2 regions of the Cryobacterium sp. TMT4-10 genome follow, and region 1 is predicted to be linked to the other one. Evidence: predicted binding sites of a transcription regulator. Region 1 holds the regulator's gene; the other holds the start of a gene.

Region 1 (11,681 bases):
CCGCGTACAGGGCCTTGCCCACGATCGCGCCTTCGAGGCCGAGGGGCACGAGCTCGCGCAGCGCGCGGAGGTCGTCCAGGCTGGAGATGCCGCCGGAGGCGACGACCGGCTTGTCGGTGCGCTCCATCACCTGGCGGAGCAGGTCGATGTTGGGGCCCTGCAGGGTGCCGTCCTTGGTCACGTCGGTGACGACGTAGCGGGAGCAGCCGGCCTCCTCCAAGCGGGCCAGGACCTGCCAGAGGTCGCCGCCCTCCTTGGTCCAGCCGCGGGCCGCGAGGGTGGTGCCGCGCACGTCGAGGCCGACGGCGACGGCGTCGCCGTGACGGGCGATGACCTGCGCCGCCCACTCCGGGTTCTCCAGCGCCGCGGTGCCGAGGTTGATCCGGCTCACGCCCGCGTTCAGGGCCGCGTCCAGCGACGCGTCGTCGCGGATGCCGCCGGAGAGCTCGATCTTGACCCCGGTGACCTCACGGATGACGTCGCGGATCACCGCGGTGTTGGTGCCGCGGCCGAAGGCGGCGTCCAGGTCGACCAGGTGGATCCACTCTGCGCCCTGGCGAGCCCAGTCCAGGGCCGCGTCGACGGGGTCGCCGTAGTTGGTCTCGGTGCCGGCCTCACCCTGGGTCAGGCGCACGGCTTTGCCGTCGGCCACATCGACGGCCGGCAGCAGAACGAGACGCGGAGCGGGGGTGTTCGGAGTCATGGTGGTCCTCAGTTCGGGGGAATCGGTGCGGATGGTCGCGGGTTGGGGCCGGTCACGGCGGGGCGCTGACCGGATGAGACGGGGCAGCAGCGCCGGCCGGCTAGTCGTGCAGGGAGCCGAGCCAGTTCGAGAGCAGACGGATGCCCGCCTCCCCGGATTTCTCCGGGTGGAACTGGGTGGCCACGAGCGGTCCGTTCTCGACCGCGGCCAGGAACGGGCCCCCGTGCTCGGCCCAGGTCAGGCGCGGCTTCGGGAAGGGAGGCATGACCTCCAGGGTCCACTCCTGCGCGGCGTAGGAGTGCACGAAGTAGAAGCGCTCACCCTCGAGCCCCCGGAACAGGACGGAGTCCGGGTCGGGCGTGACGGTGTTCCAGCCCATGTGCGGCAGCACCGGCGCGCGCAGCTGGGTGACGGTGCCGGGCCACTCGCCCAGACCCTCGGTGTCGACGCCGCGTTCGACGCCGTGCTCGAACAAGACCTGCATGCCCACGCAGATGCCCAGGACCGGCCGGCTGCCGGCGATCCTGCGGTCGATGATCTCGTCGCCCCTGACCTCCCTGAGGGCGTCCATGACCGCGCTGAACGCGCCGACGCCGGGAACGACCAGCCCGTCGGCTTCGAGCGCCTGCTTGCGGTCGCGGGTCAGGGTGACGTCGGCCCCGGCCAGTTCGAGCGCCTTCACGGCGGAGTGCACATTGCCCGTGCCGTAGTCGAAGACGACGACGCTGGTCACAGCGCACCCTTGGTCGACGGGATGCCGGAGACGAGCGGGTCGAGTGCCTTGGCCTGCCGGAAGGCGCGGGCGAAGGCCTTGAACTCGGCCTCGGCGATGTGGTGCGGGTCGCGGCCGCCCTGCACGGTCACGTGCACGGTCAGGCCGGCGTTGAAGGCGATCGCCTCGAACACGTGACGCACCATCGACCCGGTGAAGTGGCCGCCGATCAGGTGGTACTCGAAGCCGTCCGGCTCTCCCGTGTGCACAAGGTAGGGGCGGCCGGAGATGTCGACGACCGCCTGCACGAGGGCCTCGTCGAGGGGCACGAGGGCGTCGCCGTAGCGGGAGATGCCGGATTTGTCACCGAGGGCCTGCTTGATGGCCTGGCCCAGCAGGATACCGACGTCCTCCACCGTGTGGTGCACGTCGATGTCGATGTCGCCGCGGGCGCGCACGGTGAGGTCGGTCAGGGAGTGCTTGGCGAACGCGGTGAGCAGATGGTCGTAGAACGGCACGGATGTCTGGATGTCGGATTCACCGGTGCCGTCGAGGTTGAGCGACAGGTCGATGCTGGACTCGCTCGTCTCACGCTGCAGGTGGGCGAAGCGGGGCGAGGTGGACGCTGAAGAGAAGCTCATGCCGTTTAGTTTATTGGCCCGGGGTGTTCACTGCCGTCCGAGGCCCTCGAGGGCCTCGAGGAAGGCCGTGGTCTCGGCCTCGGTGCCCGCCGTGACGCGGAGGTGACCGCTGATCCCGATGTCGCGCACGAGGATGCCCAGGGCCAGGAGCGCCTCGAAGGTCGCCCGCGGGTCCTCCACGCCGCCGAAGAGAACGAAGTTACTCGAGCTGCGGAGGGGGGTGTAGCCGAGGCGGGCGAGTTCGCTGACGAGCCGGTCCCGCTGGCCACGGATGTCGTCGACCATGGCGAGCATCTCCGGCGTGTGCGCCAGGGCGGCCACCGCGGCCGCCTGGGTGAGCGCGGACAGGTGGTACGGCAGGCGAACCAGGCGCAGGGCATCCGTCACAGCCGGGTCGGCCGCGAGGTAGCCGACGCGGGCCCCGGCGAAGGCGAAGGCCTTGCTCATGGTGCGGGACACGAGCAGACGCTCGCGCCCGGGCAGCAGGCTCATCGCGCTGGGCGAGCCATCCGGACCGAACTCGGCGTAGGCCTCGTCGACCACGACGATTCCGTCGGTCGCGTTGTAGACGGCCTCGATCGTCTCCAGGGAGAGGGGGGTGCCGGTGGGGTTGTTCGGGGAGCACAGGAAGACGAGGTCCGGTGCCACCCGGTCGACCCATTCGACGGCCGTGGCCGGGGACAGTTCGAAGTCAGCGTCGCGACCGCCGGCGATCCAGCGGGTTCCGGTGCCGGAGGCGAGCAGGGAATACATCGAGTAGGTCGGCGCGAAGCCCAGAACGGAGCGGCCGGGGCCGCCGAACGCCTGCAGCACCTGCTGCAGCACCTCGTTGGAGCCGTTGGCCGCCCAGATGTTGTTCCGGGTCAACCCGTGCCCGAGGTAGCGGGCCAGGGAGTCCCGCAGTTCGGTGAACTCGCGGTCCGGGTACCGGTTGACCGTGCGGATGGCCACGGCGAGGGCCGCGGCGATGTCGTCGGCCACCGCGGCGGGGATGCCGTGCGTGTTCTCGTTCACGTTCAAGGCCACCGGAACATGAAGCTGGGGCGCCCCGTAGGGAGTGAGTCCGCGCAGATTGTCACGGAGGGGCAGGTCGTTGAGACTGGTCACTCCCCCCATATTACTGAAAAGGTCAGTACTCGTTCGGCAGGGCGAGACGCTGACCGGGCTGCACGCTGTCGGACGGCAGCTGATTGAGGCTGACGATCTCCGCGATCACCTCACGCGGGTCCGAGGTCGGGGCGACGGTCTCGGCCAGCTCCCACAGGGACTGCCCGGACTGGACGGTCACGTACTCGAAGGCCGTGGCGACACGACCGCCCACGTTCGAATTCTCGGCGACGGCGATGCCCCCGTTGAGGGCGACGGCCAGTGCCGTGGCGACGAGCGGAACCGAAACCAGCATGGTCAGGACGATGCGTCCGCGCCGGGTGATGCGCAGGGTGCTGCGCCCGGTGGCGACGCGCAGTCCCTGGGCGGCGCTCGCGTCGGGTGCGGTGCTCAGATCGAGTGCGCCGCTCAGACCGAGGGCAGAACTCATGGTGAATGCAGTGCTCATGTCGAACCTCCTGTGTTAAGTCGCATCCGGCTCTCGGCCGGGAGAGCCGGATGCAAACCTATGTTCCGAATGTATATTCGATTATTCGAACAATCAAGCCCTTTTGAAGAAACTCCTCAAAAAAACTTGCGACACACTCGAATGAATGTTTGTCTATCCGCGCGGAGGTGGATACAGTTTCGAGTGTCTGGTTGCAACACAATCAGGCACCCCCGACATTCGCTCGCGGCCCGGTGATCACCGCCTACCGGGGCCGCGCGCAGCCCGAGACGAGGAGCGACAATCGTGGCCCAAGACCCCAGCGGCCCCCGCGAAAAAAGCGGGACGAGACGGCGCAAGAGCCTGAGCGAGAAACAGCTCGCGATCATGGACGTCATTCAGCGCTCGGTCAGCCAGCGCGGCTACCCGCCGAGCATGCGCGAGATCGGCGACGCCGTCGGCCTGTCCTCGCTCTCAAGCGTCACGCACCAGCTCAACCAGCTCGAGCTGAGCGGGTACCTCCGCCGGGACCCCAATCGCCCCCGCGCCCTCGAGGTGCTGATCGAGATTCCGCAGTCGCCCGAGGATGCCTCGTCAAGCAGCACGGAAAGCTTCCACTCGGGCGCCCAGGTGGGCGACGCCGCGATGGTCCCCCTCGTCGGGCGCATCGCCGCCGGCATCCCGATCACCGCGGAACAGCAGATCGACGAGATCTTCCCGCTCCCCCGCCAGCTGGTGGGCAAGGGCGAGCTGTTCATGCTCAAGGTCGCGGGCGAATCCATGATCGACGCGGCCATCATGGACGGCGACTGGGTCGTGGTGCGTCAGCAGAAGACGGCGGAGAACGGCGAGATCGTCGCCGCCATGCTCGACAACGAAGCCACCGTCAAGGTCTTCCGCCAGCGCGATGGTCACACCTGGCTGCTCCCGCGGAACTCCAATTTCGAACCTATCGTCGGCGACCACGCCGAGATCCTCGGCAAGGTCGTCGCCGTCCTGCGCTCCGTCTAACCGAGGACGGGTTTGATCAGACCGGCCCCGGCCAGAACGGCGAGAACGGTGTCGGCCTGGTTGAAGGCATACAGGTGGAGGCCGGGGGCGCCGCCCGCGATCAGCTCACGGGCGAGGTCGGTGGCGTGACGGGTGCCGATCTCCCGCTGTCCCTCCCGGGTCGGCTCCACTTCGAGCTGGATGGCCAGCTCGGAGGGCAGCTCCTCGCCGGAGAGCTCGAGGATGCGGCGCAGCCGGGCCGGACTGGTGACCGGCATGATCCCGGGCAGGATGGGAAATTCGACCCCGGCCGTCCGGGCCCGCTGGATGAAGCTCAGATAGTGGTCGGCGTGGAAGAACAGCTGGGTGATGGCGAGGTTCGCCCCGGCGGCCTGCTTGGCCAGCAGGGTGTCGATGTCCTGCGAGGTGGACCGTGACCGCGGGTGACCATTCGGGAACGCGGCGACGGCGATACGCACCTTCTCCCGTTCGGTCTTCACCGCCCGGGCGCCCGGGATGCCGGGGATGACCGTCTCCCGATAGGGCACCCGCTCCGCCTGCACCCGGTGGATCAGCTGCACCAGTTCCGCCGCGCTGCCCAGGTCGCCGAGGAACGCCTCGCCCTCGCCGGCGCCCTCGGGCGGGTCCCCGCGCAGGGCGAGGAAGCTGCGCACGCCGGCATCCAGGAATTCGCGGATCAGCCGGCTCGCCTCCAGGCTGGACGAGCCCACGCAGGTGAGGTGGGCCATCGGATCGACCGTCGTGGTCTTCAGGATGTGGGTGAGCACCTCGAGCGAGGAGCTGCGGGAGGACCCGTTCGCCCCATAGGTCACCGAGATGAAGTCCGGCCCGGCCGAGGCCATGGTGGCGATGGTCGCGTGCAGGGCGGTTGCGGCGGCATCCGATCTCGGTGGATACAGCTCGAAAGAGAACGGGATCCTCCCGCATTCGGGCTCCGAAGTAGTGGACATGTGTTCCTCATTCGACAGAAGCCAGTGCCAGGCACTGGGCTGGCCGGGCGGCCGCGGACCGCCGGGCGCGCCTGGCGGGTGTTCGCGGGCGGGCGCCGGGCTCGGCTGTCGCTCCATGCCACCGAGGACAGACCTCGGCGGCAACGATTGGAGACACTCTAACAACGCCGCGCGGGACGTCGCCAGTCGGTGACGGATTGTGACGCGGTCAGTCGGTGACGGCGGGCAGCACGACGAAATCCGCGAACTGCGGCTGGATCTCGGCCGTCACGAGGGCCGTGACCCGGGTGCCCGTCTCGGCGTACTCGGTCGCGAGCACCTGCCCCTGGTCGTGCAGCAGGGCGATCAGGTCGCCGTGCTCGTAGGGGATGAGCAGGTCCAGCCGGATGCCGGGTCGAGGAAGCAGGTCGGAGATCTCGGCGAGCAGTTCCTCGATGCCCTCGCCGCTCCGCGCCGACACGAAGATGCCCTGGGGCCAGAGGCCGCGCAGCACGAGCCGGTCGTCGTCGCTGATCAGGTCGCTCTTGTTGAAGACCACCACTTCGGGGATCTCCCGTGCGCCGACCTCGCCGATCACCTCGCGCACCGTCGACAGCTGGCTCGACGGGTCCGGGTGTGAACCGTCGACGACGTGCACGATGACGTCGGCGTCGGCGACCTCTTCGAGAGTGGACCGGAACGCCTCCACCAGCTGGTGGGGCAGGTTGCGCACGAAACCGACGGTGTCGGTCAGGGTGTACAGGCGCCCGTCGGCCGTCGTGGACTTGCGCACGGTGGCGTCCAGGGTGGCGAAGAGGGAGTTTTCGACGAGCACGCCCGCCCGGGTGATGCGGTTGAGCAGGCTCGACTTGCCGGCGTTCGTGTAGCCGACGATGGCAACGGATGGCACGGCGTTGCGCTTGCGGTTGGCCCGCTTGGCTTCGCGGGCGGGTTTCATCTCGAGGATCTGCTTGCGCAGCCGGGACATCCGGGTGTGGATGCGGCGGCGGTCGAGTTCGATCTTGGTCTCACCGGGGCCGCGCGAGCCCATGCCGGCGCCCGCGCCGCCGACCTGTCCACCGGCCTGGCGGGACATGGAGTCGCCCCAGCCGCGCAGGCGCGGCAGGAGGTATTCGAGCTGGGCCAGTTCGACCTGTGCCTTGCCCTCACGGCTCTTCGCGTGCTGGCTGAAAATGTCGAGGATCACGGCGGTGCGGTCGATGACCTTGACCTTGACGACGTCCTCGAGCGCGCGGCGCTGGCTGGGCGCGAGCTCGGTGTCGGCGATGACGGTGTCGGCGCCCATCGCCTTGACGATGCCGGCCACCTCTTCGGCCTTGCCCTTGCCGAGGTAGGTGCTGGCGTCCGGCTTGGACCGGCGCTGCATCAGGCCGTCGAGCACGGTCGCGCCGGCGGTTTCGGCCAGCGCAGCGAGTTCCCGCATCGAGTTCTCGGCGTCGGCGACGGTGCCGTGGGTGTACAGCCCGATCAGCACCACGTTCTCCAGCCGCAGCTGGCGGTATTCGACCTCGGTGACGTCCTCGAGCTCGGTGGAGAGGCTGGGCACCCGGCGCAGGGCGTTGCGGTCTTCCCGGTCGAGCTGCGCGCCGTCGTGGCCCTCACCGTCGTGCGACTCGGCGGATTCGGCCTGCAGGGCCTGCGCGCTGCCGCTGCGGAACAGTGAGTATCCGGCGGCTTTGCTGTCGGCGCTGGCGAGGACGCGTGCGACCACGTCGTCGGTGTCGCCTGGCAAGTTTGACTCAGTCATTGCTTTAACATTAGTTCCTCGAAGCAGGATAAGTTCCCTTTATGCCTTCCGACCACTATTTCACCCCGGCACCCGACAGCACCCTCAAACTCCGTCAGGTGAGCGTACAACTGGGAGGCCAGGAACGCGAGCTGACCACCGCCAATTCCGTCTTCAGCCCCGACCACATCGACACCGGCACCCAGGTTCTGCTGAACAACGCGCCCACCCCGCCGCCCGGGGGCGACTTCCTCGACCTGGGCTGCGGCTGGGGCCCGATCAGCCTGCACCTGGCTCTCGCCTCGCCCCGCGCCACGATCTGGGCCGTCGACGTGAACGAACGCGCGCTCGACCTGGTGCGCCTGAACGCCGAGAAGCTGGGCCTCACCAACGTCACGGCGGTCCTGCCCGAGCAGGTTCCCGCCCACGTCAGTTTCCGCACCATCTGGTCCAACCCGCCGATCCGGGTCGGCAAGACCGAGCTGCACTCGATGCTGCGCACCTGGTTGCCGCGTTTGGAGCCGGACTCGGATGCCTGGCTGGTCGTGCAGCGCAACCTCGGCTCCGATTCCCTGCAGCGCTGGCTCGACGGCGACCTTCCTTCGGAATTCACCACGTCTCGCCGGGCCATCAGCAAGGGCTTCCGCGTGCTTCGGGTCCAGCGGCAGGCCGAGCAGCCCCGCTAGCGCGCCGCGCAGGTCAGTTCAGGCGGCGACTCAGTTCAGGCGGAAGACCCCGTCGAAGACGAGCTCCGCGGGGCCCGACAGGGAGACGTGCTCGCCGTCTTCGGTCGGGAACATGCGCACGCCCAGCACTCCCCCGGTGACCTCGATCTGCCACTGGTGGGGGGCCCCGGCGCCGGCCCAGTGCCGGGTGGCCAGGGCGGCGGCCGCGGCGCCCGTGCCGCAGGACAGCGTCTCGCCGCTGCCGCGCTCGTGCACGCGCATCCGGATGCGTCCGACCCCGTTCACGACGAGCGGGTCGCCGGGCAGCACGAATTCGACGTTCGCTCCGGCGGCCGGGGCGGGATCGAGCTGGGGCACGACGGTCAGGTCGGCGCCCAGCAGCTCGTCTTCGTCCGCGAGGGCGACGACGACGTGCGGGTTGCCCACGTTGATGCCCAGGCCGGGCCGGGCGACGGGAAGGTTCCTGGCTCGAACGAGCGGCTCTCCACCGTCGAGCCGCCACCGGCCGAGGTCAACCTGATAGCCGGCGGCGCCGCGCTGCACATCGCGCACGCCCCCGCGGGTGCCGATGCTGAGCGTCTCACCGCGTTCGAGAACGGCCAGACCCTGCTCGACCAGGAACCGGGTGTAGACCCGGATGCCGTTGCCGCACATCTCCGAGACCGTGCCGTCGGCGTTCCAGTAGTCCATGAACCATTCCGCCTGGTCGTCCTCGGCGAGGGCCGCCGCCCCGGCGGGCAGGCTGCGGGAGCGCACGGCACGGATGATGCCGTCGCCGCCGATCCCGAAACGGCGGTCGCAGACGGCCCGGATTTGGTCCGGGGTGAGCTCGATCTGCCCGTCGGGGTCGGCGAAGAGCACGAAGTCGTTCCCGGTGCCGTGGCCCTTGGTGAAGTTCAGATCAGTTCCCATGGGAACCAAGTTTACGACGGCGAGTCCGCGGCCCAGTGCTCGGCGGGCCGGGCCGGGTCGGCCAGGCGCGCGAGCGCGCGGTCCAGCCGATCGGGGGCCGACGCGTCGATCCAGTGCGTCTGCGGGGACCGCTTGAACCAGGACACCTGGCGACGGGCGTACCGGCGGGTGATCTGCTGGGTCGTCTCGATGGCTTCCGGCCGGGTGAGGGTGCCGGTGAGCTGGCCGAGCGCCTGCGCGTAGCCGATGGCGCGGCTGGCGGTCACGCCGGTTTCGATCCCGGCCGGGATCAGGCCCTCGACCTCGTCGACGAGCCCGTCCGCCCACATCCGTTCGACCCGCGCGTCGAGCCGCGGGGTGAGTTCGGCCCGGGGTGCGCGCAGCCCGAGTGTGAGCGCGGGCATCCAGTACACGGGGGCGTCGGGCAGCGCCGCGGTGTGCGGGGCCCCGGTGATTTCGACTACCTCGAGCGCACGAACGAGGCGCCGCCCGTTGCTGGCGCCGATCCGGGCCGCGGCATCCGGGTCGACGGCCTTCAGCTGGGTGTAGAGGGCCCCGGGTCCCTGCGCGGTGAGTTCGGCCTCGAACCGGGCCCGCAGCTCGGAATCGGTTCCGGGGAATCGGAAGTCGTAGACCACGCTCGACACGTAGAGGCCCGATCCGCCGACCAGGATGGGCACCCGGCCGCGCCCCACGATGTCGGTGATCGCGGCGCGGGCTTCGGTCTGGTACCGGGCCACGGTGGCCTCGTCGGTCACCGCGAGAACGTCGAGCAGGTGGTGCGGGATGCCGCGACGGTCGGCCACCGGCAGTTTCGCGGTGCCGATGTCCATGCCGCGGTAGAGCTGCATGGCGTCGGCGTTCACGATCTCCGCGGGCCGCCCGGTCTCGGCCAGTCGCGCGGCGAGGTCGAGGGACAACTCGGACTTGCCCGTGCCGGTGGGGCCGACGATGACGATGAGCGTCGGGTCGACGGCGGGCGCCGTGCCCGTGCCGGCCGGGTCGGCGCCGGCTGCGTCGGTGACGGCTGGACCGGTGACGGTTCCGGGCTTCGGTCCCGGCACCCGCCTAGCGCTCCCCGTCGGTGACGTCGTAGATGGGCGTGGTGCTGGACCCGGTGGCCGCGGGCGAGCCCAACCGCAGGGTGGGCAGCCCGAGGGAGACCGCGCCGGCCCCGCCGGAGGCCCCGCCGTGGCTGGGCACGCCGCAGGCCTCGGCCTGAATGCGGTCCCAGGCGTCGCCGGCGATGGTGCGGCGGATGCGCAGCGGCGCGCCGTCGCTGGCGTCCGCGATCAGGTGGAACGGCGCGGCCTGGGTCACCGTCACGGTGACGAGGTCGCCCGGGCGCGGCAGTTCCGATCCGTCCGGCACGTCGAAGTGCACCAGGCGGCTGTCGGGGGCGCGCCCGCTCAGCCGGTGGGTGTCGGAGTCCTTGCGGCCTTCGCCGTTGGCCACGAGCAGCTCGACCTCACGGCCGATCTGGGCCTGGTTCTCTTCCCACGAGATGCGCTCCTGCAGGGCGGCCAGACGCTCGTACCGGTCCTGCACGACCTCCTTGGGAACCTGCTCGGCCATGGTCGCGGCCGGCGTGCCGGGGCGGATCGAGTACTGGAAGGTGAACGCGGTGGCGAACCGGGCCAGTTCCACGACCCGCAGGGTCTCCTGGAAGTCTTCCTCGGTCTCCCCGGGGAAGCCCACGATGATGTCCGTGCTGATGGCGGCGTGCGGCATTTGCGCACGCACCCGGTCGAGGATGCCGAGGAACCGCGCGGAGCGGTAGGACCGTCGCATGGCCTTCAGCACCCGGTCCGACCCGGACTGCAGGGGCATGTGCAGCTGCGGCATGACCGCCGGCGTCTCGGCCATGGCGTCGATCACGTCGTCGGTGAAGGCGGCCGGGTGGGGGCTGGTGAAACGGATGCGTTCCAGCCCCTCGATCTTGCCGGCCGCGCGCAGTAGTTTGCCGAACGCGAGGCGATCGCCGAATTCAACCCCGTAGGAGTTGACGTTCTGGCCGAGCAGGGTCACCTCGATCGCGCCGTCGTCGACGAGGGCCTGGATCTCGGCGAGGATCTCGCCCGGCCGGCGGTCCTTCTCCTTGCCGCGCAGGGCGGGGACGATGCAGAACGTGCAGGTGTTGTTGCAGCCGACCGAGATCGACACCCAGCCGCTGTAGCTCGAGTCGCGCTTGGTGGGCAGGGTGGACGGGAACGTCTCCAGTGCGTCGAGGATCTCGAGCTGAGCCTCGCCGTTGTGTCGGGCGCGCTCGAGCATGCTCGGCAGCGACCCCATATTGTGGGTGCCGAAGACCACATCGACCCAGGGCGCCTTCTTGAGGATGACGTCCTTGTCCTTCTGGGCCAGGCATCCGCCGACCGCGATCTGCATGCCCTCGTGGCGGCGCTTGACGGAGGCCAGGTGACCGAGGTTGCCGTAGAGCTTGTTGTCGGCGTTCTCCCGCACGGCGCAGGTGTTGAGTACCACGATGTCGGCTTCGTCGCCGTTCGCGGGCACGTAGCCGGCCGCCTCGAGCGAACCGCTCAGCCGCTCGGAGTCATGCACGTTCATCTGGCAGCCGAAGGTGCGCACCTCGTAGGTGCGGGCGCGGCCCTCCGCGTCGTGGGCCGCCACGGACGGCAGGATCAGGGTCGGCGTGCTCAGCGTCTCGGCGCTGGAGAATTGGGGCATAGCGGTGCTGCTGGTCATAGTGGATATAGCTTACGCGCGGGACCTGAGGATGCCGAGCCGGGGCCAGAGCCCCGGCTCACGCCCGCCGGAAATGCCTGCGACCTAGCGGAACCTGACG
Region 2 (11,681 bases), on a different contig from region 1:
CTGCACGCCGAGCCCGTCGGTCGAGGCGAACGATTCGGGGGCCGGCAGCGCTCCGACCCGGTCGCGAGCACCGGACACGATGGCCTGGGCGATCGGATGCTCTGACCCGGTCTCCGCTGCTCCGGCGAGCGTGAGCAGTTCCTTCTCGTCGACGCCAGCCACGGGCACGGCCGCGACGAGCGTCATCCGGCCGGTCGTGACCGTGCCCGTCTTGTCCAGCACGATGGTGTCGACCCGGCGGGTCGATTCGAGGATCTGCGGCCCCTTGATCAGGATGCCCAGCTGGGCACCGCGCCCGGTGCCCACCAGCAGGGCGGTCGGGGTGGCCAGTCCGAGCGCGCACGGGCACGCGATGATCAGGGTCGCCACGGCCGCGGTGAACGCCACCACGGTGCCCGCGCCGAGCAGGAGCCACGCGACCAGGGTGGCCAGGGACAGCGCGATCACGATCGGCACGAAGATGGCCGAGACCCGGTCGGCGAGGCGCTGCACCTCGGCCTTGCCGGTCTGGGCCTGCTCGACCAAGCGGCCCAGCTGGGCGAGCTGGGTGTCCGCGCCGATGCGGGTGGCCCGCACGACCAGGCGGCCGCCCGAGTTCAGGGTGGCGCCGACGACGGCGTCGCCGGGGCCCACCTCGACCGGCACGGACTCGCCGGTGAGCATGCTGGCGTCGATCGCCGAGTTGCCGTCGACGACGGTGCCGTCCGTGGCGATCTTCTCGCCCGGACGCACCACGAACAGGTCGCCGACGACCAGGGACGAGGTCGGCACGGTGATCTCGTGGCCGTCCCGCAGGAGGGTCGTCTCCTTCGCCCCGAGTTCGAGCAGGGCCGTGAGTGCCGCGCCGGACTGTTTCTTTGCCCGAGCCTCGAAGTAGCGCCCGGCCAGGATGAACACGGTGACGGCGGAGGCGACCTCGAGGTAGATCTCGTCCGCTCCCCCACCCGGGCTCGCGGTGAAGCTGAAGGTCATGGTCATGCCGGGCATGCCGGCCATGCCGAAGAACAGGGCGTACAGGGACCAGCCGAGCGCGGCGAGCACGCCGATGCTGATCAGGGTGTCCATCGTCGCCGCGCCGTGGCGCAGGTTGGCCCACGCTGCGCGGTGGAACGGCCAGGCTCCCCAGACCGCGACCGGAGCCGCAAGGGTGAGGGCCAGCCACTGCCAGTTCGTGAACTGCAGCACCGGGATCATCGACATCAGCACGACCGGCGCGGCCAGGACACTGGACAGGATCAGCCGCCGGCGCAGGGCGGCCACCTCGAGGTCCTGCGCGGTGGGGGCTCCGGGAGCGTCGGGCTGCTCTGCCTGCGGCGGCCGCGGTCGGGCGGCGGTGTACCCGGTCTCCTCGATCACGGCGATGGCCTGGTCGACCGTGGTGCCTTCCGGTACGAAGAGGCTGGCCTTCTCGGTGGCGTAGTTGACCGACGCCTCGACGCCGGGCATGCGGTTCAGCTTCTTCTCGATCCGGGCCGCGCAGGACGCGCAGGTCATGCCCCCGACAAGGAGGTCGACCTGTTCACCGCGCGCCGGGCTCGAACCGGCTGGACGTGGACCAGCGGGGATCGGACCGGCAGGGATCGGACCGGCCGGTGTCGGACTCACGGGGACAGTGCTCACGGCGTCAGCTCAGACGGATTCTGAGACGAGCTCGTAGCCTGCCTCATCGATGGCGGCGGCGACGGCGGCGGGATCGAGCGGACCTGTGCTGGCGACGGTGACCAGGGAGACGCCACCCGCCACGAGGTCCACGTCCACGCTCTCGGCGCCGCCGAGCTTCGACAGTTCTGCGGTCACGGCGGCGACGCAGTGCGAGCAGGTCATGCCCGAGACATGGAGAGCGGTGGTCGTCGCGTCGTTCTGCTGGGTATTCTGCTGGGTTGTGAACATGGTTCAACTATACCCCCAGGGGGTACTGGCGGAATGAGAATCCGAGCGACCCTGGATCCGCTGCGTGGCTTTGTCCGTGTGAGACTGACAGCCAGGACTCGTGAAGGAGCAACACAGTGGACGACCCGCGCGCCAAAATGGAGGGCAACAACCTCCTCAATCTCGGAGCACCGCACCTCGACTGGTCGAAGACCCCCGGTCGCAGGCCCGGATTCTGGCTGTCTGCGGCCAGCGTCGTGCTCGCCGTCCTGCTCCCGTTCCCGGCCGCCATCGCCGCCGGGCTGGGTCTGTCGTTCGCGATGCAGGCATTCCAGGTGATTCCAGCGGGCGCCCGCGGGCGTGGGCTGGTGATCACGTCCCTGGCTCTGGCTTCGGCGACGATCCTGGTGGTCGTGGCCCGGACGATCGCAGCGATTCTCTTCTAGAACGCCTGCTCAGAAGGGCGGTGGGTCGACGTCCGCAGCGGGCTCCACAGGTTCGAACGGGACCGCCGGATCCGACCGGTAGTTCAAACCGCTCGGCGCCGTCCAGTCCAGCACTCCCCCGGCTTGCTGGGTCACCGTCCAGTTCGTCTGCGTCTTCAACCGATGATCCGGAGCACACAGGCACGCCAGATTGTCGTAACGGGTCTCCCCGGTGTGCTGCCACTCGTGACCGTGATCCACCTGGGCCCGCACCGCCGGCCGGGTGCAGCCCGGGAACCGGCAGGTCCCGTCCCGGATCTCGATCAGCCGCCGCAGGTCTTTCGGGACCCGGTACTGATCCCGGCCCACCGAGAGCATCACCCCCGTCTCCGGATGAACCAGGATCCGCGTGAAACTCGGCGCCCCCGCCGCCAGCAACCGGGCCGTCTCCGGATCGATCGGACCGTACCCCTCCAGCAGCCCCGGTTCCTCACTCTTGCCCAGCAGAGTCAGAACCGGCACGGTCACGTTCACCGTGGCCCGCACACCCCGGCCGAGGCCCGCCGGCGTCACCCCGTCGACCATCAGGTCCGCGAACACATCCGCCCGCAACTGCGCCAGGGTGCGCTCCTCGTCCAGCCCCTGCAGGCTCGCCGCCATGTCGCTCACCCGGGTGAATATGGCCTGAGCCACCGGCATCGGCTGATAACTGTGCAGCCAGCCCATGCCGTCCTGCGCGGGCTCGAGCACCAGAACCCGGTCGGCCTCGCACTTTCGCCGGCGCACCGTGATCGACTCCGGATGCGTCCGTTCCCGCACCCTTCGGGCCACCCGGTCGAACTGAGCCACCGTCACCCGCTCCGCGACCGGAAGCACCTCGGCCTCGAAACTCGCCCCGGCCTCCTCGGGCAGTGAATTGGCCTGCTCGATCAGCACCCGGGCATGCGCGTAACTGATCCGGCCGGCCGACAGAGCGTCCCGGGTCGCCATGAACGCCCCCGAGAGGGCCTCGCTCTTTGCGAGAAGATTCGACGCGGCCGCCTGCGACACGTGGAGCGCGCAGGCCAACTCGGCGATCGCCGTGCGATGGGCGATCTCGAGCGCATCCCACCTTGACCCCAGCACACCCGCCGAGACCGCTGAATGCGGGCGGCCGACCTCGTCGTCAGCGTCGTCAGCGTCGTCAGCGGTCACACCGTGCTCGACCGCCCGCGCGACCAGAGCGCGCCGGGTCCGCTCACGCTCCGCGTTCGCCTCGGTCTCGAAACACCAGGACCGCACGCGCTCCACCGCCTCGGCCCGCGCCGCGGACACGGATGCCAGCAGTCGATCGGCGGCCGCGGCCGCCCCGACCAACTCGGCCAGCATGCCGACCCGGCGGTCGAGGAACCGCAGTTCGCCCGCAGCCGGGCCGGCTGCCTGCAGACCGGTTGCGTACAAACCGGCATCGTCGAATTCCTCAACGTCGAAGAAGGCCTCGGCGTCGAACTCGAAGCCAGGACCGCCGGCGCTGTTCCGGAACGCCGGGCCGGTCAGGGTGTCGAACGCGGCCAGGGCGTCCAGCGTCGTGGTGCTCTCATTTCTGAGGTTCTCCATGCGACCAGAATATCACGATCCAGAACACAGGTGTGAAATAATGTCAACTATTTACCGCTTAGTTTAGAACTGAACGACGATACTTTCACTCGGCGTCATCCCGGATCAGCGCGGCGAGCGCAGCCGGCCCACCGCCGGCAGGAAGCGTCCGATGTGGGCGCCGTACGCGGCGTAGTCCGGATGCTCGGCCACCAGCATCCGTTCCTCCCACCGGGCCTTGCCGGCCAGGAGCAGCAGGAGGGCAACCCAGGCCACCAGGTGCCCGACCGAGGCGCCGATCAGTGCAAGACCAAGCGCGCCCGCGATGAGTCCGGCATAGATCGGGCTCCGCATGAGCCCGTAGACGCCGGTGGTGACCAGGGGCGCGTGTTCACGCGGGACCGGGCTGGCCGTCAGCGCCGGACCGAGACCGACCACGCCCAGCACGGCCAGAACCGCGCCGGCCAGGCAGAGCGCGGCCGAGGCCACGGCGACGACAACGGTGACCGGCCACAGAGAACCGTGGGGCAGGAACGCCAGCGCCGCGAGCAGCACGAATTGTGCGGACACCAGGCCGACCGCGAGCGCGCGTTTCATGATTCGAGGCTCCGCCCGCGGGGTGCGTGCGGGCGCTATTGAGCGGGGCCGACCCGCGCTAGGTTCATGTCATCGACTGGCCGACGAACGGAAGAGAGTGCCGACGTGGACTCGCAACAGATGCCCCTGCTGATCGCGGTGCTCGCCGCCCTGGTCGACCTGGCGATCCGAATCGCCGCCATCATCGTCATACCGCGCAATCGGAAGCCGACCGCGGCGATGGCCTGGCTGCTGGCGATCTTCCTGATCCCCTTCGTCGGCATTCTGTTCTTCCTGCTCCTGGGCAGCTCCAAACTGCCGAAGAAAAGGATGGAGAAACAGGCCGAGATCAACAGGTCGATCGCCGACAGTGTCGCGGGCATGGACCTCACGGACGGCAGGACCGAGTGGCCGGACTGGTTCGCATCGGTGGTCACCCTCAACACCGGCCTCGGCGCCGTGCCACTCGTCGGCGGCAACACTGCGCACCTGATCGGCGACTACCGGGCCTCCATCGCCGCCATGACCGCCGAGATCGACGCCGCCACGACGTTCGTGCACGTGCAGTACTACATCGTGTCCCTGGACGACACGACGAAGGACTTCTTCGCCGCGATGGAGGCGGCCGTCAAGCGTGGGGTGACGGTTCGCCTCCTGGCGGACCACATCGCCTCGATCCGCACGGTCGGCCATGCGGCGACGTTCGCCGAGCTCGACCGAATCGGGGTGATGTGGAGCTTCATGCTGCCGGTGCAGCCGTTCAAGGGCAAATACCAGCGGCCCGACCTGCGCAACCACCGCAAGATCGTGGTCGTCGACGGGCGGGTGGGCTTCATGGGCTCTCAGAACCTGATCGATCGCAGCTATCTCTCCGCGAAGAACCTGAAACGCGGGCTCCAGTGGCAGGAGCTGGTGGTTCGGGTGACCGGGCCCGCCGTCAGCGGTATGAACGCCGTCTTCCTCTCCGACTGGTACAGCGAGACCGACGAGAAGCTGCTCGACGAACGGGTTCCCGCCGCCGCTGTTCCCCGTGACACGTCCCCGGAGGCCCTGGAGTGCCAGGTCGTCCCCAGCGGTCCGGGCTTCGAGGGCGAGAACAACCTGCGGCTCTTCCTCGCATCGCTCTACACCGCCCAGAAACGCATCATCATCACCAGTCCCTACTTCGTTCCCGACGAGGCCATGATGTACGCCATCACGTCGTCGTGCCAGCGCGGCCTGGAAGTGCAGCTCTTCGTGTCCGAGATCGGCGACCAGGGGCCCGTCTACCACGCCCAGCGTTCCTACTACGGCGCGCTCCTTCAGGCGGGCGTGCGCATCTGGCTGTATCCGGCGCCGTACATCCTGCACGCCAAGCACCTCTCCATCGATGAGGACGTGGCCGTGATCGGGTCGAGTAATATGGACATCCGTTCTTTCAGCCTCGACCTGGAGGTGTCGCTGCTGGTGCGCGGCGCTTCGTTCGTCGCCCAGATGCGGGAGGTCGAAGAGGGCTACCGGACGCTCAGCCGCGAACTCACCCTGGCGGACTGGAACCGGGAACCCGGGCGGGCCACGGCGCTGGACGGTCTCGCCCGGCTGACCTCGGCCCTGCAATGACCGGGTGAGGGGGGTTTCACCATGGCGGAGACAGGCGGGCTGACCTCGGAGGAAGCCGCACGACGGCTCGCCCAGGACGGCCCGAACCTGCTCCCCCGACTGGCCCGCCCCTCCCCCCTGCGCGAGCTCGCCCGCCAGTTCACGCACCTGCTCGCGCTCCTGCTCTGGGCGGCCGCCGGGCTCGCCCTCCTCGCCGGCACGCCCGTGCTGGCCGTCGCCATCGTGGTGGTGATCGTGTTCAACGCCGTCTTCGCGTTCGCCCAGGACTACCGGGCAGACCGGTCCACCGAGCGGCTGCGGGCACTGTTGCCCAGCAGCACCCGGGTGCGCCGGGACGGCCGCATGCGCACGATCGACCCCGTTGATCTTGTGCGCGATGATGTGGTGCTGCTCAGCTCCGGCGACCGGATCGCGGCCGACATGGAGCTGACGGAGGCCAACGAGCTCGGCGTGGACGAGTCCATGGTGACGGGCGAGAGCGAGCCGGTGCGGCACGACCGAGGAGAGCTCCTCAGCGCGGGCACGTTCGTGGTGCAGGGCGAGGCGGAGGCACGGGTGACCGCCACCGGGGCGACGACGACCCTGGCCGCCATCTCCGCGCTGGCGCGTTCGGCGACCAGGCCGCCCAGCCCACTGACCCACGCGCTCAACCGGGTGGTGCGGACCGTGGCCGTGTTCGCGGTCACCACGGGCGTCGTCCTGGGCATCGCCGGCGTCGTGATCGGGCTCCGGCCGGTCGATGCCTTCCTCTTCGCGGTCGGGGTCGCCGTGGCGCTCGTCCCCGAGGGCCTCCTGCCCACCGTGACGCTGTCCCTGGCCCGCGGCGCCCAGACCATGGCGCACGAGCAGGCCCTGGTGCGCCGGCTCGACGCCGTGGAGACCCTGGGCGCGACCACGTTCATCTGCACCGACAAGACCGGCACCCTCACGCAGAACCGGATGTCGGTGGTCGAGATCTGGACCCCCGGGGGCCTGGTGCGGGTGCAGGGCGACGGCTACGAGCCGACGGCGACCATCACCGGGCCAGCCGAGGCCACGACCCTGCTGCCGGGCCTGGCGGCATCCGCCGTGCTCTGCGTGACCGGACGGGCCGTGTCGCACGCCGGCAAGTGGCAGGCCGAAGGCAACCCGCTGGACGCCGCGATCTTCGCCCTCGCGATGCGGTGCGGGTGGCAGGACGACCCGAGCCGGCCCGTGACCCGCCTGCCCTACACGGCGAAACGGATGATGAGCTCCGCCGTGCTGGCCGGCCGGGCCAGCACCATCGGCGCGCCGGAGCGGGTCTTCGAGCGGTGCTCCCGAGTGCCGGAGGAGGCACACCGCGCGCTGTCGCGGATGACGGCCACCGGCCAGCGCGTGCTGGCGGTGGCGGGACGCCCCTGGTCGGCCACCCCGACCGAGGAGGCCGTCGAAACGGACCTGGAGCTGCTCGGCCTGCTCGGCCTGGAAGACCCTCCCCGGCCCGATGTGCACGAGGCGCTGCAGGCCTGCCGGGACGCGGACATCCGCGTGATCATGGTCACCGGTGACCACCCGAACACGGCCGAGGCGGTGGCGCGGGAGGTCGGCCTGCTGCAACCGGGCGGCGCCGTCCTGGGCTCGGGGCTTCCCGAGGATGACGCCGAGCTCGGCGAACTGCTCGACCACCGGGCGGGAGCCGTCGTGGCCCGGGTTACGCCCGCGGACAAGCTCCGCATCACCCGGGTGCTCCGGGAGCGCGGGCACGTGGTGGCGATGACCGGCGACGGCGTCAACGACGCGCCTGCCCTGCGGGAGGCCGACGTCGGGGTCGCGATGGGCCGGAGCGGCAGCGACGTGGCCCGGGAGGCGGCCGACCTCGTGCTGCTCGACGACCATTTCGGCACCATCGTGACCGCCGTGCGGCTGGGACGGGCGACCTTCGCCAACGCGCGTCGCTTCCTCACCTACCACCTCACCGACAACGTCGCCGAGCTTGCGCCGTTCGCGGTCTGGGCGTTGACCGGCGGCCAGTTCCCCCTGGCGATCGGGGTGCTCCAGGTGCTCGCCCTGGACATCGGCAGCGACATGCTGCCCGCGCTGGCGCTCGGGGTGGAGCCGCCGAGCAAGCGCGTCATGCTCGGCCCGGTGCGCTCGCGGTCGCTGATCGACCGCCCGCTGGTCTGGCGGGCGTTCGGGGTGCTCGGCCCGGTCGAGGCGGCCGCCTCGCTCGGCGGGTTTGCCGCGGTGCTGGTGCTGGGCGGCTGGTCGTGGGGGCAGCAGGTCGCACCCGGGCTCCTGGCCGCCGCGTCGGGCACGGCGTTCGCAACGATCGTGGTCGCTCAGATGGCGAACGCCTTCGCCTGCCGCAGTGAGGCGATCCCGGCGTGGGGGCTCCCTTTCCTGGGCAACCGTTCCCTACTGGCCGCGGTCGCCGCCGAACTGCTCCTGCTGCTGGCCTTCCTCGGTATCCCGGCCGCGAGCGGGCTCCTGGGCGGCGGCTGGCCTCCCCCGGCCGCCTGGCTCTTCCCGCTGGCCGGCGCCGTCCTGGTCATCCTGGCCGACGCCGCCTTCAAAGCCGTGCTCCGACGCCGGCGCCGCGGCCGCGCCGCGTAACGGTAGCGCCGGCCGGTTCCACTAATCCCCGCCAATCCCCGCCAATCCCCGCCGAACCGTGACTTCGGACCCTGTTTTTCGTCCGTTCAGGGGCGCTATTCACGGTTCGGCGAGTCTGGCGGCTGGTCTGGCGGCTGGTCTGGACGGCGGGGCCGGGGAGCCGCGGCGCGTAACAGAGCGCGTAACAGAGCGGGACCGGCGCCGGGGCCTCGGTATTCTTGAGCGCATGAAGCTGACAGCACTCGCCACCCTGACCCTGGTGGGGGCGCTGGCATTGAGCGGATGCTCCACCAGCCTTCCCGAGACCGGCTCGACCCCGGCCGCCTCCGCGGCCACGGCCGCGCCCACGGACGGCTCCTGTGCCGGGGTGAGCGTGGTCGTCGACTTCGGCTCCCTCGACGCCGCCCGGATCACGGACTGCGTCGACACCGGCGCGGCCGGCACCGTTGCCGCGAGCGAGGTTATGAAGTCGGCCGGCGTGACGACCGAGGGAACCGTGGAGTGGGGCGACCAGGTCGTCTGCCGCGTCAACGACCGCCCCGCCGCCGCCGAGACCATCGAGATCGACGGAGAGGCCCCCTTCACCGAAGCCTGCCAGTCCATGCCGGCGGCCGCCGCCTACTGGGCGCTCTGGGTCAAGCCCACCGCAGACGCCTCCTGGGAGTACGCGTCGGAGGGTCTCGGCAGCCTCAAGCTGGAGCCGGGCCAGTCCGTCGGCCTCGTCTTCACGACCGGCACCGAGACACCCACGCCCGGCAGCTGATGTTGCGGCTCCGCATGGCCCCCCTGCGCTCCGCGGCGTTGCTCGCGGTCGCGTTCGTGGCCCTGCGGTTCGTCTACCGGGTCGTCTTCGGCGGGGCATCCGGCGGCGGCGCGGTGCTGCTCGACCTGCCGCGCATTCCGCTCGGCGGGCCGTTCGCGCACATCGCGCTGCTCGGCCCCGTCAGCACGGGGGGCCTCTGGAACGCGGCTCAGAGCGCGCTGCCCTTCGCCGCCGTCATCCTCGCGTTCGGTGTGCTGAACGCCGTCGTCGACGTGCGGCGCTTCTTCGCCCGAGGCGCCGCCCGGGGCCCGCTGCGCGCCCTGTCCCGGTCGCTCGTGATCGCGTGGGCCACGTTCCCGGCGCTGATCGCCTCGGTGCGGCGCGTTCACACCGCCAGTGCGCTCCGCGGCGAACGGTCGATCCCGGCACTGCTCGTGCCCGTCTTCGAACAAACCGTGGAGCGGGCGCTCTGCCTGGCCGCGTCGATGGAGTCCCGCGGGTTCGCCGCCGCCCGCACCGCCCCCGGCGTCTGCGAGCGGCCGGTGGTGATGACGGATGCCGCGCTCGGCTTCGCGGGCGGCGGCTGGCAGCTGGAGGGCCTCACCCTGAGCCTCGCTCCCGGCACGCTGACCGTGATCACCGGGTCGACCGGATCGGGCAAGACCAGCCTTCTGCACAGCATGAGCGGACTCTTCCAGCACTTCCACGACGGCGGGCAGCACGGAGTGATCGAGGTGGGCGGCCTGGACCGCGCGGCCACTCCCCCCCGCGAAACGGCCGGCTTCGTCGGGCTCGTCTCCCAGAACGTGCGGCTCTCCTTCGTGGCCGAGACCGTGCGGGACGAGATCGGATTCGCCCTGACCGTGCGGGGCGTCGCCGCCGTGATCGTGGAGCAGCGCGTGCACGAGGTGGCCGCGCAGCTGCAGATCGAGCACCTGCAGGGCCGCACCGTGGAGGCGCTGTCCGCCGGCGAGGCCAGCCTGGTGGCCATCGGCGCCGCCCTGATCTCCCAACCGATCCTGCTGCTCGTGGACGAGCCCCTCGCCGACCTGGACGCCCCGGCGCGAGGGCGGGTGGTGCGGGTACTCGACCGGCTGGCCCACGAGGCGCAGGTGTGCGTCGTGGTCGCCGAGCACAACACCCGCGAATGGGAGAGCGCAGCGGATGCCTGGCTCGAGATCCGCGGAACAGACGTGCGCACCCTCGGCCCCGGTGAGCGTCCGAGCGCGCTGATCGCGGCGGAACGGGCGGCGCGGACGACAGCGCGACCCGCGACCCCAGCCGGACCTGCGGGGCCGCTCGCCGGCATCCGTCATCTCACGGTTCTGCACGGGACCGAACTGGCGGTCGATGACGTCTCGTTCGAGCTCGCGGCCGGCGACCGGGTGGCCCTCGAGGGCCGGAACGGCGCGGGCAAGAGCAGCCTGCTCCGCGCGATCGCGCTGCCCTCGGCCCGCGGGAGCGTGCTGGTGGCCGGGCAGGACGTCTCCTTGCTGCGTGCGGGAGCCCGGCGCGCGTTCGTGGCCCTGGTGCCGGAGAACTTCGACGATCTGCTCTTCGCCGTGACCGTGGCCGAGGAGTGCAGCCGGGCGGACCGCCAGCTGAAGCCGGGCAACGGGCCCGGGACCGCTGCCCGTTTCGCGGACCTGCTCGGGCTCGGTGCCGGGATCGGGGCCGGTGCCAACGCCGGTGCGGCGCACCTGATGCAGCAGCATCCGCGGGATCTCTCGGCGGGCGAACGCCTCTGCCTGGTGATGGCGATCCAGCTGGCCGCCGGCCCCAGGGTGCTGCTGGTGGACGAGCCGACGCGCGGGCTGGATCCGCGTGCGCGGGAGCTCGTGGGTTCCGCGCTGGTCCGCGCCTCGAGTGACGCCTCGGCGGTGCTGTTCGCCACCCACGACCGCGACTTCGCCCGGTCCCTGGCCACGAAGACGCTCGTGATGGCCGCCGGCCGGCTCACCACCGAACCGGCGCTGGTGAGGCCCTGATGCGTGCGCGGTGGACGTCCTGGCTGCTCGCGGGCGGCAGCCTCCTGGCCGCGGCGGGTTTCGCCTGGCCGTTCTTCGCGTCGGCGCTGCCGGAGGACGCCAGGGCCGCGGCCCCGATCGTGGCGTTCGCGCTCGTTCCGGCTCTGATCGTGGCCCTCGCACTCACGCTCGACCGGGAGATGTACACGGCCAAGACCGTGGCCCTGCTCGGGGTGCTCTCGGCGGTCGGCGCCGCGGTGCGCATCGCGGGAACCGGGGTGGGCGGCGTCGAGGCGGTGTTCATCCTGCTGATCCTGGCCGGGCGCGCCTACG

What was found. Region 1 encodes LexA, which represses DNA repair genes until DNA is damaged. Its sites were predicted from a motif close to TCGAACANNTGTTCGA; they were not measured.
Region 2: E3T42_RS11715 (HNH endonuclease signature motif containing protein) is a predicted target of LexA. The motif match lies at 3,911-3,926, and genes of this name have one in related genera.

The regions. Positions count from the first base shown of each region.
Region 1 is NZ_SOGU01000022.1:10,119-21,799, reverse strand. Features, by position in the region: gene priA (bifunctional 1-(5-phosphoribosyl)-5-((5-phosphoribosylamino)methylideneamino)imidazole-4-carboxamide isomerase/phosphoribosylanthranilate isomerase PriA) at 1-703, opposite strand, end outside; gene hisH (imidazole glycerol phosphate synthase subunit HisH) at 804-1,436, opposite strand; gene hisB (imidazoleglycerol-phosphate dehydratase HisB) at 1,433-2,056, opposite strand; gene E3T42_RS02725 (histidinol-phosphate transaminase) at 2,084-3,163, opposite strand; gene E3T42_RS02720 (LysM peptidoglycan-binding domain-containing protein) at 3,186-3,611, opposite strand; gene lexA (transcriptional repressor LexA) at 3,978-4,601, shown strand; gene E3T42_RS02710 (methylenetetrahydrofolate reductase) at 4,598-5,551, opposite strand; gene hflX (GTPase HflX) at 5,760-7,298, opposite strand; gene E3T42_RS02700 (class I SAM-dependent methyltransferase) at 7,340-7,963, shown strand; gene dapF (diaminopimelate epimerase) at 7,994-8,875, opposite strand; gene miaA (tRNA (adenosine(37)-N6)-dimethylallyltransferase MiaA) at 8,887-9,834, opposite strand; gene miaB (tRNA (N6-isopentenyl adenosine(37)-C2)-methylthiotransferase MiaB) at 9,944-11,563, opposite strand; gene E3T42_RS02680 (regulatory protein RecX) at 11,666-11,681, opposite strand, start outside.
Region 2 is NZ_SOGU01000086.1:7,235-18,915, reverse strand. Features, by position in the region: gene E3T42_RS11730 (cation-translocating P-type ATPase) at 1-1,494, opposite strand, end outside; gene E3T42_RS11725 (heavy-metal-associated domain-containing protein) at 1,630-1,890, opposite strand; gene E3T42_RS11720 (hypothetical protein) at 2,007-2,315, shown strand; gene E3T42_RS11715 (HNH endonuclease signature motif containing protein) at 2,325-3,890, opposite strand; gene E3T42_RS11710 (isoprenylcysteine carboxylmethyltransferase family protein) at 3,996-4,466, opposite strand; gene cls (cardiolipin synthase) at 4,587-6,044, shown strand; gene E3T42_RS11700 (cation-transporting P-type ATPase) at 6,066-8,618, shown strand; gene E3T42_RS11695 (hypothetical protein) at 8,845-9,381, shown strand; gene E3T42_RS11690 (ATP-binding cassette domain-containing protein) at 9,396-11,369, shown strand; gene E3T42_RS11685 (ECF transporter S component) at 11,369-11,681, shown strand, end outside.